Regions from separate parts of the Microbulbifer sp. CNSA002 genome, predicted to be linked through region 2. Evidence: riboswitches for the same ligand, from Rfam matches in the RefSeq annotation. Region 2 holds a riboswitch; the other holds the start of a gene.

Region 1 (3,412 bases), 670 kb from region 2:
GTATTTATTGGGGTGGCTGATTCTTCAATTATATTCTGGACGTCCTCAAAGCTGTTCACCTCTTTCTTAATAGCACCGGCAGACACACAATGAGAAGCCACAATTAAAACAATCGAATACAGTAGAGAATTAAACTTGCTCATAAAATAAATTCCTTTTTACTTACCCTGATTATTAACACAAAAAAGTGAATGATTTTGGCGTAGCTGGAGACAGAGACTGTACTGGCATAATGCCTAGACTAGATAGTACTTAACTTGTGCCCCTGAAAAATAGCAATTTATCATTCAGAGCCAAAAAAACAGAAAATCGAATCAAGTTCTGAGGGGGTACCAAATAGGAAGCGTAAGCCGCCAGCTCTATTAGCAAAGAAATAATACTTAATCTGTGAATAATTTGAACAGAGCTTCATATTGTTGTCGTACAATACAACCACCAGCCCCTTAAAAGATATACTTTTCCCAAACCCGGATATTAGATTCTGCTATTAGCGGCATAAAGTTGCCCCTCCCCCAACTCGGCATGCTGATAATTCGGCACGCCGGGTGCTTCTAAATAAGCTGCTCCCCATTAAGCGAATCTGCGATCCAAATTCAAGGCACCACAGCCCTGACAGTGTTTTATAAACGCTTCTTCTATGCCCAGGGGCTCCTGGCAGTAAAAGCAGTGCCCAGATCTTACCGTTATATGAACAGCCAATTTTTTGCTGTAGAGCATAGGCAATTTAAGTTCACCGCTCAGCGCTTTTATCAAACTTACGCTAATACGCCCCTCAGAAAAATTCCGCGTAATTTTTTGAATGTTCGGCAGGGCCTTATCAGCAAACTCCCAAACTTCACCACAGTGGTCACAGGAAATCATCATTTCCCAATTTACTCCGCCTTTCCAAAGATACAATTATTTTAGTCCCAAAGGCTGAAGTATTTTCTCCATCTGCTTAAAGGAAAGGCGACACAGCAAAGAAGGAAATAATCTTTCCAGCCACCACAGCAACTTAAGTTTTGCTGGCACAACAATGATTTCTTTGTTCTTTGCAATTTGAAACAAAGCCTTTTCTGCAAAAGCATCAGCAGATATTGGCCCCAGAGGCTCGAACATCTCTGCCTGCTGTTGAAGTGGAATGGGGGTTGGCATCCGCCCACTGACGCCACCTCCCTGCAAAATCGGCGTTGATACTGCCCCGGGGCACAAAACACTCACTCGAACACCGCAGGACCCAGCTTCAGGGCGAATAGCCTTTGATATTGCCACCACAGCACTCTTGGAGGCTGAGTAGGCGGCCATTGCTGGCGACGGAACTAAAGCCGCCATTGAGGCAGTATTGATAATATGGCCAGAGCCCTGGCGCTTCATGGCCTGGAAACCACATTGGAGCCCATGAATAACGCCAAACAAATTGATATCAATCGCCGCTTTCCAATCTTCAAGATTATGATCGGAAAAATATCCACCCACCCCTATACCAGCATTGTTAAAAAGGAAATCTAACGGAGATATTTCACTAATGACCTGAAAAAATTGATCAAAATTACGAACATCCAAGTGAACAAACGATGCTCTCCCACCGGACTCCTGTATTTGGCTGACAACCTGCGTAGCCAGGTCCCGCTGGATATCCGCGATAATGACTTGAGCCCCAAGTGCTGCCAGTCGACATGCCAAGGCCGCACCGATTCCAGAAGCACCACCGGTAATCAGTGCCGTCTTGCCACTAAAGTAAGATACCTGATCCATAAGCGCTTTCCCTTCCTTGCTTTTACCACTTTATACCCCAGTTTCTGCTATCATCGCGCCCGCAAAACCTAAGGGGTGGCCTTGCCTGAGATGTCCGGGGATCAAATTGGTCTGTCGCGACAAACCCTTGAACCTGATCCGGTTAATACCGGCGTAGGAATAGGTAGACAAAGCAAAACCTCCCCACGTCGCACTCCGGGTCTCTTTCACTGCCGTTATTCGAGAGAGAACCATGAAAAAACAGTTTCCCACCCACCCTATTGCCTGGTCTGTCAGCCTTGCCAGCAGCCTGTTCGCCGGTATCGCCACCGCCAATACCGCAGAAACCGGGCTTGAGGAAGTGGTGGTTACGGCACAGCTACGGGAAACCAACCTTTTGGAGCTTCCTTCCAGTGTTACCGTACTGGATGAAAGCGCGATCGATGCGCGGGGCGCGGCCAATCTGGACCAGCTTTTAAACATGGCGCCCAATGTGAATTTTTCCTCCGGCGCCTCCAGGGGACGATTTGTTCAGATTCGCGGCATTGGTGAGCGCAGCCAGTTTATCGACCCAGTAAACCCCTCAGTTGGCCTGATCATCGACGGTATCGACTTTACTGGCCTGGGACTCGCAGCCAGCACCCTGGATATCGATCAAGTGGAAATCCTGCGGGGCCCACAGGGCACGGTGTACGGCGCTAATGCCCTGGCCGGCCTGATCAACATGACCAGTGCAGCGCCCACCAGTGAGTCAACCACCAAGGTGTCCGCCGAGCTAAGTGAGTACAATGGACAGAGTCTGTCCGCGGCTACCAGTGGTTCTTTGAGCGATGCTCTTGGCTATCGATTGGCTGCCAGCAAACGCAAATCCGACGGCTATACCGAGAATGTGTATCTCAACCGAGATGACACCAGTAATATTGACGAGTCTGTACTGCGCGGTAAGCTGGCCTACTCCCCGTCCGACGATTTAAAGCTGGGCGTTACCCTCTTCTATATCGATGTTGATAACGGCTACGATGCTTTCTCTCTCTATAACACTCGCGAAACCCAATCTGACCAGCCCGGCTGGGATCGCCAGGAAACCTTTGCCGGCGCATTGACTGCTCAATGGTCTGGTAACGAGAACTTTACTCTAGAAGGCACTCTCAGCCTCGCCGATTCAGATACAGAATATGGCTACGATGAGGATTGGAGCTATGTCGGCTTTCATTCCTGGGAATACAGCTCCACGGATAATTACCAGCGCGATAAAGACAATATCAGTATTGACCTTCGCGCACTCTCTACCGAAGAGTCCAAGTTATTCTGGGATCGCAGCCACTGGGTAGTGGGCCTTTACGGCCGCACGGAGCGCGAGGACCTGAATCGCAACCAGAGCTTCCGCAGCACTTTTGATACTGAAAACTCTGCCATCTACGGCCAGCTCTCTACGGAAATCACCCCAGCGATCAACTTGATCACCGGTCTTAGACTGGAAAGACGCGAAGCCGATTACTCTGACTCCTATAACATCGATGCAGATAATGGTGAAAATCTGTGGGGCGGCAATATATCCCTGCAATACCATTACACCGGCAACACCCTGCTCTACGCTACGGTTTCCCGGGGCTATAAAGCCGGCGGTGTAAACGGCAGAATCATCTCAGAATCAACAAGCAACACTGAGATCAACAGTGACATGTTCGAGTTCGATACC
Region 2 (3,412 bases):
GGCGTCATCGCGCTTCTGTGCCCGCGGATGCCCTTTGGCCAAGTCTGCGGCATGAGCCGCAATCTTATAGGCCATAAGGCCCTCTTTAACATCCTCTTTATTGGGTAGGCCCAGGTGCTCTTTGGGGGTCACATAGCAGAGCATGGCGCAACCGTAAGTGCCGATAAGTGCAGCGCCGATGCCGGAAGTAATGTGGTCGTAGCCGGGAGCAATATCCGTGGTCAATGGACCTAGAGTGTAGAAAGGTGCGCCGTGGCAGTGCTTCAGCTGCTCATCCATATTTTCTTTGATCTTATGGATAGCCACATGACCGGGGCCTTCGATCATCGTCTGAACATCGTGCTTCCAGGCAATTTCAGTCAGCTCGCCAAGCGTGTGCAGCTCGCCAAACTGGGCTTCATCGTTAGCATCCGCAATTGAGCCCGGACGCAGGCCATCACCGAGACTAAAGCTCACATCGTAAGCCTTCATAATCTCGCAGATTTCCTCGAAGTGGGTGTAGAGGAAATTCTCTTGGTGATGGGCGAGACACCATTTGGCCATAATGGAACCACCGCGAGAGACAATCCCAGTCATACGTTTCGCAGTGAGCGGCACATAGCGCAAAAGCACGCCAGCATGAATAGTGAAGTAATCCACCCCCTGCTCCGCCTGCTCAATCAAGGTGTCGCGGAACACATCCCAGTTAAGATCTTCAGCAATTCCGTTTACTTTCTCCAGCGCCTGGTAAATCGGCACAGTACCGATGGGCACTGGCGAGTTTCGCAGAATCCACTCGCGGGTTTCGTGGATATTGGCACCGGTAGACAGATCCATCACCGTGTCCGCGCCCCACTTGGTAGACCAAACCAGTTTCTCCACTTCCTCTTCAATGGAGGAAGTCACAGCCGAGTTACCAATATTTGCATTCACCTTGCACAGGAAGTTGCGCCCGATAATCATCGGCTCCACTTCCGGGTGATTAATATTCGCCGGGATAATTGCCCGCCCTTCTGCAACTTCCCGGCGCACAAATTCCGGCGTGATTTGCTCGGGGATGTAAATACCATCACGTGCCTTCTGGTATTCACTTTCACTCATTTCCGCTGCCAACTTGGCTCGCCCCATATTTTCGCGCACTGCGATAAATTCCATCTCTGGGGTAATAATGCCGCGGCGGGCATAGTGCATCTGAGATACATTCTGTCCCGGTTTGGCCCGGCGAGGGCTGGGAAGGTTTTCAAAGCGGATATGATCCAGCCCCTGGTCCGCCATACGCTTCTGGCTGTAGGCCGCTTGGCGAGAGTCCAGCAGTTCAGTATCTCTGCGGGCCTCTATCCAGCCCTGGCGCAATTTGGGCAACCCTTCCCGTACGTCCACTTTAAAATTGGGCTCGGAATAGGGGCCCGAAGTGTCGTAAATGGTGAGGGGCTCATTGGGTTCAAACACCGGATTCTCTGCATCCCCCCCTACCAAACTATCTCCCAAACAGATCTGACGAGCACCAACCTGAATGTCGGGAGTTTCACCGGGCAAATACACCTTGCTCGAGTTGGGGAAAGATTGAACCGTGAGATTTTCAAGAAATTCTTTAGCGGAATCGCGACTGGCAGCGCGGGAGGACTTTCCGGCTTTACCGGATTGTTCAATGATCTCAGACATGCGTAACCTTAAAACTTGGAAATTTAAAGGTCGCAGCATCCAGGGCACATACAAAGAGAAAAGACGCCAAACTGTAACAAAACAGGCGACTTCAGATCTTGTTCCCTACGCGGGGGTTACCCCGATCAGGTTCAACGGATCTCGCAACAGCGATCTCAGCCCACAGGCACTCCGACAAGTAGAGCGCAGTATAGTGGAAGCGTCCGAAGAAAAACAGATGGCATAAAACTGTGCCAGAAAAACTAAAGCTTTGAAACGCCAATAAAGTAATCAATGCTCTCGGCGACAAAACTCCAACAGACTTCAATTTATTGATAACTGACCAAAGGGTCTCAAGCATTCATCACTCACAATATCTGAGTGCGTCCTACACTCCTTCTCGTTTACCGGAGCAGTGAATAAAACGATAACAACTTACGGCGAAAGTCGGTGTGGGAGAAAATACAATGTTGAATAAATATGGAGTTCTAGTAACGCTCTGTTTGAGCATCTTGTCGATACAGCCAGCAATGGCAGCCCCCTCCAAGTCTGTTGCTGCGGGTGACAGTATTACCATGGCATTCGGTGCAGACTGTACCCGCAATAAGTATTTCTGGGACCTGTTTTGTCTTCTCGGCGGGGACCAACCCGAGCATTCCTGGTTTGACGGCGACGACAATTCAGTGGAGAGTGTTCACGATAAATATAAAGTTAACTACCCCAATATGGCTGCCAATAAAAGTGCAGCGGAATCCGGTGCTGAGATGCGTAGTGGAGGCGACAATTTCTCCACTCAAGCCGATCGGATTCTATCTCAAAGTAATTTACCTGATCATGTCGAGGTAGTATTGGGCGGTAATGACATCTGTAACCGGGGTTGCGTCGATCCAGCCAACTGTAACGATCCACTTTACACCGATAGCGAGTGGCGCTCGGCAGTTCAAGCTGGTCTGGACAAATTAGTCGATGGTCTCCCTAACGGCTCAACGATAGTACTCGGCTCAGTACCACGAGTACACGATCTCCGGGCAGCGGGTCTGGATAAGCAAAGCGGTAATTCCCGCGTAGATTGCGAGAGTGTCTGGTCGACTTTCGGAATCTGCCGAATTGCAACAAATGGCGGCTCGATGAATGGAGAGAGCTTTGCTACTCGTTATAACGGAATAGCCACAGCCCAACAACGTTATAACGAAATCCTTGTTGAGGAAGCAGAAAGTTACAACGGTATGAATGGGGTAGAAGTTGTTGCTGAATATACCGGTGAGGATCAGTTAAATGCCGGGACTTTTCAGTTTAATAAAGATGATATTGATGGTGGAGACTGTTTCCACCCAAGCATTCAAGGACAAAATATTGTCGCTGACCTACTGTGGCAAGGAAATCCGGATAAATAAGTAACTTTTACTGCTCGGTAAATTCAGGGCCCGCAATAAAGTACCGCGGGCCCTAATCAATTCACTTACCTAAATCCTCATCAAAGTAACCACTCTCTTCAACCACATACTGCAATCTATGCGGCAAACCCTTTCTCATAAAGGCAACATCAATTACTTTTCCACTGGTAAGAGCACTCCAAAGCTCATTCTGACCACTGTGGACCCAACTGTCATTGACCCTCAACAGCACATCGTTTTCCTCGAATCCAAGTGCAGTAAAGAACTCATTGTTGGCCACCCCCTCCAAGCGCATCAAATGGTGGCCCTCAACTTCCAGCTCCGCCTCAATAAATTTAGCCTCCAAGAATTCTCGTTGTTCGAGTTGCTTCGCCAACCACTCTTGCCCAAGAGTCAAC

The links. Region 2 has a riboswitch for thiamine pyrophosphate ahead of thiC (phosphomethylpyrimidine synthase ThiC). Riboswitches for the same ligand answer to the same signal wherever they lie in the genome.
Region 1: another riboswitch for thiamine pyrophosphate. It lies ahead of ACG1BZ_RS14190 (TonB-dependent receptor); the one in region 2 lies ahead of thiC (phosphomethylpyrimidine synthase ThiC).

The regions. Positions count from the first base shown of each region.
Region 1 covers NZ_CP172449.1:3,189,479-3,192,890, forward strand. Annotated here, with positions in the region: gene ACG1BZ_RS14175 (DUF2608 domain-containing protein) at 1-143, opposite strand, end outside; gene ACG1BZ_RS14180 (hypothetical protein) at 571-864, opposite strand; gene ACG1BZ_RS14185 (SDR family NAD(P)-dependent oxidoreductase) at 898-1,734, opposite strand; TPP riboswitch at 1,796-1,911, shown strand; gene ACG1BZ_RS14190 (TonB-dependent receptor) at 1,967-3,412, shown strand, end outside.
Region 2 covers NZ_CP172449.1:3,860,911-3,864,322, forward strand. Annotated here, with positions in the region: gene thiC (phosphomethylpyrimidine synthase ThiC) at 1-1,641, opposite strand, end outside; TPP riboswitch at 1,727-1,825, opposite strand; gene ACG1BZ_RS17095 (SGNH/GDSL hydrolase family protein) at 2,088-3,014, shown strand; gene ACG1BZ_RS17100 (thioredoxin domain-containing protein) at 3,076-3,412, opposite strand, start outside.